DNA from 2 places in the Halobacillus sp. GSS1 genome. Region 2 is predicted to be linked to the other one. Evidence: riboswitches for the same ligand, from Rfam matches in the RefSeq annotation. Region 2 holds a riboswitch; the other holds the start of a gene.
What was found. A riboswitch is a leader RNA that binds a small molecule or an ion and turns the genes downstream of it on or off. The one in region 2 is predicted to bind FMN.

Region 1 (4,386 bases), on a different contig from region 2:
CTTTTTAGTCAGGTTCGAGATCACTAGAGCTGTCTGATCGCCAAGTGTTCTCGTATAAGCATAAATCTGTTTGTCATCTGGAAGAATCAACTCATACGTCCCATAGGTGAAGAGGTCATAGTGTTTCTTCAGACGAATCATTTCTTTATAATGATTCAGAATTGAATGAGGGTCGTCCTGCTGGTCTGCGACATTGATGACCTTGTAGTTCGGATTGATTTTCATCCAAGGCGTTCCGCTTGTGAATCCGGCATTTTCCTCATGGCTCCACTGCATAGGCGTCCGGCTATTATCCCTGGAGGTATTCCAAAGAATCTGCATGATTTCTTCGTGAGACATGCCTTTTTCTTTTTTTGCCTTGTATAAATTCTTCGCTGCGACATCATCATAATCTTCGATAGAAGGGAAGGCCACATTTGTCATACCGATTTCCTGTCCCTGATAGATGTACGGTGTTCCTTGCATGAAGAAATACATCGTTGCAATGGATGTTGCACTTTCCCTCCAATAGACTTCGTCGTCTCCCCACGTAGATACAACACGGGCTTTATCGTGGTTTTCTACGAATAGAGCGTTCCATCCGTCACCCTCCAAAGCTTTCTGCCAGCGTGTAAGTACTTCTTTCAACCCAGGGATATCGAGCTGTTGCTCTGCATCCTGATCCCAGAGATCCAAATGTTCAAATTGGAAAATCATGTCCATTTTCCCGTTGTCTCCAACCCAAAGATCGGCTTCGTCGGCACTAACACCATTCGCTTCGCCGACGGTCATGACGTCATAATTACTGTATGTTTCGTCTTTGAATTCCTGTAAGAATTCATGGATGCCTTTCTGGTTCATGTGCATATCGAAGGAAGATACGTATTTCTCTTTCTTCGGATTTGGCATATCAGGAAAGTTCGGTCGCTTTTTAATGTGACTAATGGCATCGATACGGAAACCATCAATGCCTTTCTCAAGCCACCAGTTGACGGTGTCATACAAAGCTTCACGGACTTCAGGGTTTTCCCAGTTCAGATCCGGCTGCTTGGTGGAGAACACGTGCAAATAATATTGCTCTGTTTCTTCATCGTACTGCCAGGCAGAACCATCAAAGATACTTTCCCAGTTGTTTGGTTCGGCACCGTTTTTTCCGTCCCGCCAAATGTACCAGTCACGCTTCGGATTGTCTTTAGATCTTCTAGATTCGATGAACCATGGGTGCTCATCACTTGTATGGTTGAGCACAAGATCAATGATCAGTTTCATGTCCCGTTTGTGAACTTCCTGAAGCAATCGATCGAAATCTGCCATCGTCCCGAATTCCTCTAGAATGTCCTGATAATCAGAGATATCGTAGCCATTGTCATCTTTGGGAGACTTGTACATCGGGCAGATCCAAATAAAATCAATGCCCATTTCTTTTAAATAATCAAGCCTGTCGATCATACCTTGCAAATCCCCGATTCCGTCACCGTTCGAATCTTGGAAACTGCGAGGATAGACTTGGTATCCAACCGCTTCCTTCCACCATACACGTTCCATAAGATTTCCCTCATTTCATTACAATTACAGTTGCCTATTCCAGATATATGCAACCGATTGCGCATTTTGTGAAAAAATAAAAACTTGATTACTTCCCAAGCTTTTAATGGATTAATATTTTCATAAGTTCTTTCAAGGTTTGTGCAAACGTTTTCTTAATGTAATCTATCTTATCCGATTTTATCTGTTTTTACAATAGGAATTGTAGTGAAAAATGAAAATAGAGGAGTTCATTTGAATTGCACTTTATAAATAAATCCGATATGATTCATATTGTAACGAAAAATTGAATAACGTAAACCTTCGGGGTCGGGTGAAAATCCCAGCCGGCGGTAATGAGCATATGCTCCGAGCCCGCGACGGAGAATCAGTGTTAGGCACGGTTCTCCCTGATTTGGTGAAACTCCAAAGCCGACAGTTAAAGTCTGGATGGGAGAAGGTTGTAGAAACGTAAAGGTACTAAAATCAAAGCAATACGTGTACCCTTTTTTAAGTGTATGCGATTTACGTTCAACGACCCTGGAGAAGTCTGTCTTCTTCAGGGTTTTTTATTTTTTTCGGCAAAGCATGCCGGTTGGAAAAGGTGGTGAAGGTCTTGGATCGGGATGAAAGATATATGAGAATGGCTGTAGATATGGCGCGGGAAACGGTTGGTCAGACAAGTCCGAATCCTTCCGTGGCTGCGATTGTCGTTAAGCATAATCAGATGGTCGGCGTAGGTGTTCACGTCAAGGCAGGAGAACCTCATGCCGAAGTCCATGCACTCCGCATGGCAGGAGAGAAGGCGAGGGATGCAGAAATTTATGTCACACTCGAACCGTGCAGTCACTATGGGCAGACCCCCCCATGTGCAGAAGCCATCTTGGAAGCTGGCATAAAAAGAGTGGTGGTTGCATCGAATGACCCCAATCCTAAAGTATCCGGCAGAGGTATTCGGATGATGAGAGAGCATGGTCTTGAGGTGAAGACAGAGGTGCTGAAAGAAGAGGCAGATGAAATCAATGCTTCCTTTTTTCACTTCATCCAAAAGAAAGAACCTTATGTCCGTTTGAAGACGGCTATGAGTTTGGATGGAAAGATCGCCACATCCACAGGAGAAAGCCAGTGGATTACGGGTGAAGAAGCGCGCCGTGATGGTCACCACTATCGGCATCGCTCTGATGGCATCTTAGTTGGAATCAATACAGTGCTGATGGATAACCCTAAGCTGACAACGCGAATAGAGGGAGAAGGCCGTCATCCAAAAAGGATCGTCCTTGATACCCATCTCAGGATACCGCCTTCCTCTCAGTTGATCCAGGACGACTCAGCGCCAACATGGGTGTTCACAGGGAATCATGTGAAAAAAGAAGCGATGGATACCTTTGAAAACTATGAACATGTCACCATCATCCCACTTCATGGTGAAGAGGTTTCCATAGAAGAAGTCCTGCGGTATTTAGGAGAACGAAAAGTCACTTCTTTGCTTGTTGAAGGAGGAGCGACGATTGCGGATGCCTTCGTACGTGCGGGAAAAGTGGATGAAACCGTGACGTATATGGCACCGAAGTTAATCGGAGGAAAAGAAGCCTTAACACCTGTGGGCGGAAAAGGCATTCAACAATTAAAGAATGTAAGCACCTTTGAAATCGTTTCGACTGAAAAAATAGGGGATGACATGAAAATTGTTTCCGTTAGAAAAGGAGAATCTTAATGTTTACGGGGATCGTTGAAGAAATAGGAACATTAAAATCAGTAAAAAATAAAACCGAAGCACTCGAAGTGAACCTTTCAGCCAAAGAAATTTTAACAGACGTCAAATTAGGCGACAGCATTTCCGTCAATGGCGTGTGTCTGACTGTAACAAACTTTTCGGAGCAGACGGTTTCTTTTGACGTCATGCCTGAAACTTACAGAGCTACGAACATTCATGAACTTCAGCAGGGTGACCCGGTGAACCTGGAAAGGGCGATGGCTGCAGGCGGACGTTTCGGAGGACATTTAGTTTCCGGACATATTGATGGAACGGGTAAAATCGTTTCGAAAAAGCCTGAATCCAATGCCGTTTATTATGAAATTGAACTACCTGATGAACTTATCCAATATTTCGTATATAAAGGGTCCATTGCTGTGGACGGCACTTCTCTGACGGTTTTTGGTGTCGATGACTCCAAAGTGACAATTTCCCTTATTCCTCATACGATGGAGCACACGGTGCTCGGTGCAAAAGGACCTGGTGACAGTGTCAATATTGAGTGCGACATGATCGGAAAATACGTGGCTCATTTTTTGAGCGGACAAAATAAAGAAGAGCCGAAGTCGAGGCTGTCCAAACAGTTTCTTTCTGACAACGGCTTTGCATAAGAGGGTGAAATGATGTTTGATTCAGTTGAAAAAGCCATTGAAGATTTAAAGCAGGGAAAACTTGTCATTGTATGTGATGACGAAGATCGTGAAAATGAAGGAGATTTAATTGGGATTGCTGAGTATGCTTCTTCTGAAATGATCAATTTTATGATCAAACACGGACGCGGACTTGTCTGCGCCCCGATCACGAATGATCTGGCTCAGGATTTAGAACTTGTGCCGATGGTCGATAACAATTCGGATCCCAATCAGACGGCCTTTACTGTAAGTATCGATCACAAAGATACAACGACGGGAATATCTGCGGATGAACGGGCATTGACGATTAAGGAAATGTTGAACCCGGAAACGACAGCAGCGGACTTCCAGAAGCCTGGGCATATTTTTCCTTTAATTGCGAAAGAAGGCGGCGTCCTGCGACGGGCAGGGCATACGGAAGCGTCTGTAGACCTTGCCAAGCTTGCGGGAGCACGACCGGCTGGTGTCATTTGCGAGATCATTAAAGACGATGGAACG
Region 2 (4,386 bases):
CCAGTTTTCTAAGTTCATTCGTATTCCTCCTCTACAAACTCCGTACAAGATCATGTTCCCTCATTAGGCTTAGAATAAGCGTCTAATTATAATGGTATTCCTCTTTTTTGGTATGATAAAAGAAAAGGGGGATGATTATGGAAAAAGAACGATTGAATTTTTTAATGGAATTGCTGAACACACCTTCTCCGTCAAGCATGGAGATGGAGATACAAAAAAGATGGATCAAAGAGATGCGTCCATATGCGGATGATATCAAAACCGACCACGCCGGGAATGCGATCGCTGTATTGAATCCAGAAGCGGAATTCAAGATCCTGTTAGCCGGGCACTGTGATGAAATTGCTCTCGTCATCAACCGTATTGATGAGCAAGGGTATCTTCATTTTGACAAAATGGGAGGAATCAACCCAAAAGCAGCCGTGGGGATGAAGGTTAACATCCTTGGTTATGCAAAGGAATTGACCGGAGTTATTGGAGTGAACGCTCAACATCATGGTGGGTTGAAAGGTGACTTCGGTTTGGACGAACTTTTTATTGATTGTGGAGCTAAATCAAAGGAAGAGATGGAGCAGTTTGTCCAAATTGGCGATCTCGCTGTCTATAAAAGAGAGCCTGAGCTGTTGATGGATCGATACATAGCCGGACGTGGTCTGGATAACCGTACGGGACAATTCATCGTAGGTGAAGTATTGAGAAGGCTTTCTAAAGAGGATATTCAAGTAGGGGTCTATGCCGCAAGCACCGTTAATGAGGAGACGAACATGGGAGGGGCTTATTTTGCTGCAGCGGGCATCGAGCCGACGATGGCCATTGCATGTGATGTGACGTTTGCTACTGATTATCCAGGGGTCAATAAAAATAAACATGGGGATGTACGTTTAGATGGAGGGCCTGTCCTGGCAAAAGGTGCACCGATCAACAGGAAGGTTAATAAGCTTCTTGAAAGCACAGCCAAATCTCTTGATATGGACGTGCAGTATGAGCTGACGCCTCGAATGACAGGGACGGATGCGGATAAAATGAGGCTTACTGGTAAAGGCGTTCCGGTCAGTCTTGTTTCTCTGCCACTCCGCTATATGCATTCTCCTGTAGAAACGGTTAGTGTAAAGGACATCGAAGAAGAGGTCTCCTTGATGGTAGAAATGATTAAGAACATGACAGGAAACGAAAGTCTGAATCCGCTAGAAGAATAATCTTAACAGCACCGGGGAGTCTCCTCGGTGTTTTGTTTATTTAACGCATAATTGGAAAGAATAGCAGATATAATCTTCTATATTAAGGAGTGATCTGCATGGATCGGGAATTACTGCATCAACAAATTATGACGTTGAAGGGGAAAATTTGTGCTGGGCAGCTACAATTGCATGGGTATGATGAATACCTACTCATGCAGCTTGATAAGGTGAAAGATAGTGAAGATGGTCTTGTCGATGTATCCACGGTTTCTTCAACTCTCCGTCTGTTTATAGATGCTACAGATAAAATGCAGTCTCCATCAGCATAAATAACAAGGCGCATTTCTGCGCCTTGTTTATTTTTTATCATCATTCTTTAAGATAAACCAGAGTAAACTCTATCAACAAGAATCAGTCACTAAACATTAAACTTGCGCGTTCATAACGTTTTGTATAGAATAAAATTACAATAACATATCGATTCCATCTTCGGGGCAGGGTGCAATTCCCGACCGACGGTAAGAAGAAGTGAATTCTTTAAGTCCGTGACCCGTATGGTTTGACCATGCGGTGGACCCGGTGAAAGTCCGGGACCGACAGTTAAAGTCTGGATGGGAGAAGATGTCGAACGGAACTGGTAGCTTAAACACTACCTCTATTTCCTATGGACACGACCCTCTTAGCCCGAAAAAGTGCTACAGGGTTATTTTTATGTGTTTTTAGGCCGTTTACCTTCATCTGGGATGTGAATCGATGTATAGATGAAGGAGGAGATTGATGATGAACTCTTACACAGGGCAATCATCTAAGCTACAAAAGTTAGTCATTTTAGCGTTACTTGGTACGATATCCATGGTATTAATGTTTTTGAAATTTCCGCTTCCTTTTTTACCCCCGTATTTAAAAGTGGATGTCAGTGACATTCCTGCTCTTCTAGCTGCGATATTATTTTCGCCGCTCGCAGGTATTGTTGTGGAAGCGTTGAAAAATGGTCTATATATGATTTTCACAGGAGTTTCTGATCCCATCGGGGTCGGAGCGAATTTCCTGGCCGGAGTCCTCTTCATTGTTCCGGTTGCCGTTATCTATCGTAGAGGAAAGACCATGAAATCACTCCTATTAGGTTTAATTTTTGGTTCCGTCTTTATGGCCATAACAATGAGTGTGCTCAATTATTTCCTTATCCTTCCTGCTTACAGCTGGTTTATGGGATGGGAAACAATGAGCGCAGATGTGAAGTGGATGACAATCGTAGCAGGAATCCTTCCTTTTAATGTAATTAAAGGTGCTATAGCTGGTTCCTTGTTTATCATGTTATTCGTCAAAATGAAGGATTGGATTGAACAAAAAACTGTGCGACGACAGTCAGCCGCATAAAAAAGCGAGGGGAATCAACCCCTCGCTTTTTTTACTTATTTTTTTGGTCTTCAATTTCTTCCACTTTATAACGTGCTGTCGGCATGGCTTCCAAACGCTCAACTGGAATGGGTTCCCCTGACATTTCACTCAGACCATACCGCCCCTCTTCCATACGCTGCAAAGCATCTTTTACTTCCATTAATTTTTCCCGTGCCTGCTCATAAAACGTTTGTTCTTTCGCTCTCTCAAATTGATCCGTTCCCTGATCGCCAGGATGATCAGCCACGCTTGATATTTCACCGGTTCGATCGTTTTCGTAATCTTCTTTAGCCTGGTCTTCCCTGTATTCTTCCATTTGTGCTTCTGCTTCTTCTTTCATTTCTAAAAGGCGGTCCTTGAATTTTTGTTTTTGCTTATCATTCAACATGGTAACGTGACTCCTTTCGGGACTGTTCGGTTATTTTTTGGGGACGACTCCTACAGTGCATCGGGATAAACACAATAATTCTTCAGCTTCATTAACAATTTGTATTTCCCATACCATCGTATTTTTCCCGATATGAGCAGGAGTCGCTGTTCCAGTTACATATCCATCGCGGGCACTTTTTATATGGTTGGCATTGATTTCTACTCCGAATACTTGCTGTTGATCAGGATCAATGTTCAGAAATGCCCCGATGCTGGCAGCGCTCTCGGCTAATGCCACACTTGCTCCACCATGTAGAAAACCCATAGGTTGATGAGTACGGTGATCGACAGGCATACGAATTTGCACCTTCGTCGCATCTGCCGTCAAAACTTCCATCCCTAGTGCTTCCATCAATGTATTCTTCATCATAGATTGATTCATTTTTCATCCCGTCCTTTTTGTATTATTCCCATTGTAAAAATGGTCAAACCTTCATGTTACTTACTGAAAATATAAATGACTTGTTCAACAATCTGGCAGGTTTCTTGAAGACTCAGTTTCAAGACTTTTGTGGGGGGTTAGGGGGCTCCGGGAAAAGGTTCGCTTTCCGTGGGCGAGTGATGAGCCTCCTCGAGCTAACGCTCTGCGGGGTCTCATCTACCACGCACTTCCCACAGGAGTCTCACCGTTTCCCTCCGCCCTCCATCATACGAGGTTCTCGCCCCCCTCTACCAGTAACCTGCCAAGCTCTGTAATAAAGTCTTGTTCACGTACGCCGTTATAAAGGCGTGTTAACCAGAGATCATGCACGAATACGGCGTGAGAACAGGGTCTGGGAACCGTCCGCATGAAAAGCGGATGGGGACAAGAATGTGTATGTTTTTTACTGGCTGTTCCAAAGCACTGCAAATCGTCGTTTCCCTGACCCCGTATCCACGGCCGGATATTGTCATTCTTTATTTCAACTATACAAGGCTTCTTTTAACGATGCGCGGTATGTGCTCCTTGCGCTCCCGCGGAAAGCGAGTCATTCCCCGCAGCCCCATACACTCAACAAAAATCTCGAAACTGAGTCTTCCACAAACGGGAGTTTTAGTGAAAATAAAAAAAGGATGGTGGGGACCATCCTTTTTTGTTGCTCCTGATGTGTTTTTCTTGGCTCTCTCTTTTAAGAAAGAGGGAAGTTAAGGTGTAATAGTAAGGATAGACCCAGGAGAAAACCATAAATGGTGTTCGTCTGCGCCGTTGCCTTCATGGCAGGCATCATTTCCAGTGGTTGTGTTTTTCCTATAAATCCCTGAATGGCTTTCGCTGCTTTTATTACACTAAAGAAGGTAATGATCGACCATAAAGGCAGTGTGCCTAAAATGATCAACACGCCTGTCCAAATAAAGGCTGTAAGGAAAAGTGAACTCATGAAAATGATTGATCCTTTGTGGC

Region 1: linked by a shared signal. The riboswitch ahead of ribD (bifunctional diaminohydroxyphosphoribosylaminopyrimidine deaminase/5-amino-6-(5-phosphoribosylamino)uracil reductase RibD) and the one ahead of J0K78_RS14680 (ECF transporter S component) in region 2 are both predicted to bind FMN.

The regions. Positions count from the first base shown of each region.
Region 1 covers NZ_JAFLHE010000006.1:32,005-36,390, forward strand. Annotated here, with positions in the region: gene J0K78_RS12965 (glycoside hydrolase family 13 protein) at 1-1,524, opposite strand, end outside; FMN riboswitch at 1,820-1,969, shown strand; gene ribD (bifunctional diaminohydroxyphosphoribosylaminopyrimidine deaminase/5-amino-6-(5-phosphoribosylamino)uracil reductase RibD) at 2,141-3,217, shown strand; gene ribE (riboflavin synthase) at 3,217-3,867, shown strand; gene J0K78_RS12980 (bifunctional 3,4-dihydroxy-2-butanone-4-phosphate synthase/GTP cyclohydrolase II) at 3,880-4,386, shown strand, end outside.
Region 2 covers NZ_JAFLHE010000008.1:89,116-93,501, forward strand. Annotated here, with positions in the region: gene J0K78_RS14665 (thioredoxin family protein) at 1-18, opposite strand, end outside; gene J0K78_RS14670 (M20/M25/M40 family metallo-hydrolase) at 138-1,196, shown strand; gene J0K78_RS14675 (hypothetical protein) at 1,295-1,507, shown strand; FMN riboswitch at 1,660-1,805, shown strand; gene J0K78_RS14680 (ECF transporter S component) at 1,959-2,555, shown strand; gene J0K78_RS14685 (TraR/DksA C4-type zinc finger protein) at 2,587-2,964, opposite strand; gene J0K78_RS14690 (hotdog fold thioesterase) at 2,995-3,387, opposite strand; gene J0K78_RS14695 (1,4-dihydroxy-2-naphthoate polyprenyltransferase) at 4,115-4,386, opposite strand, start outside.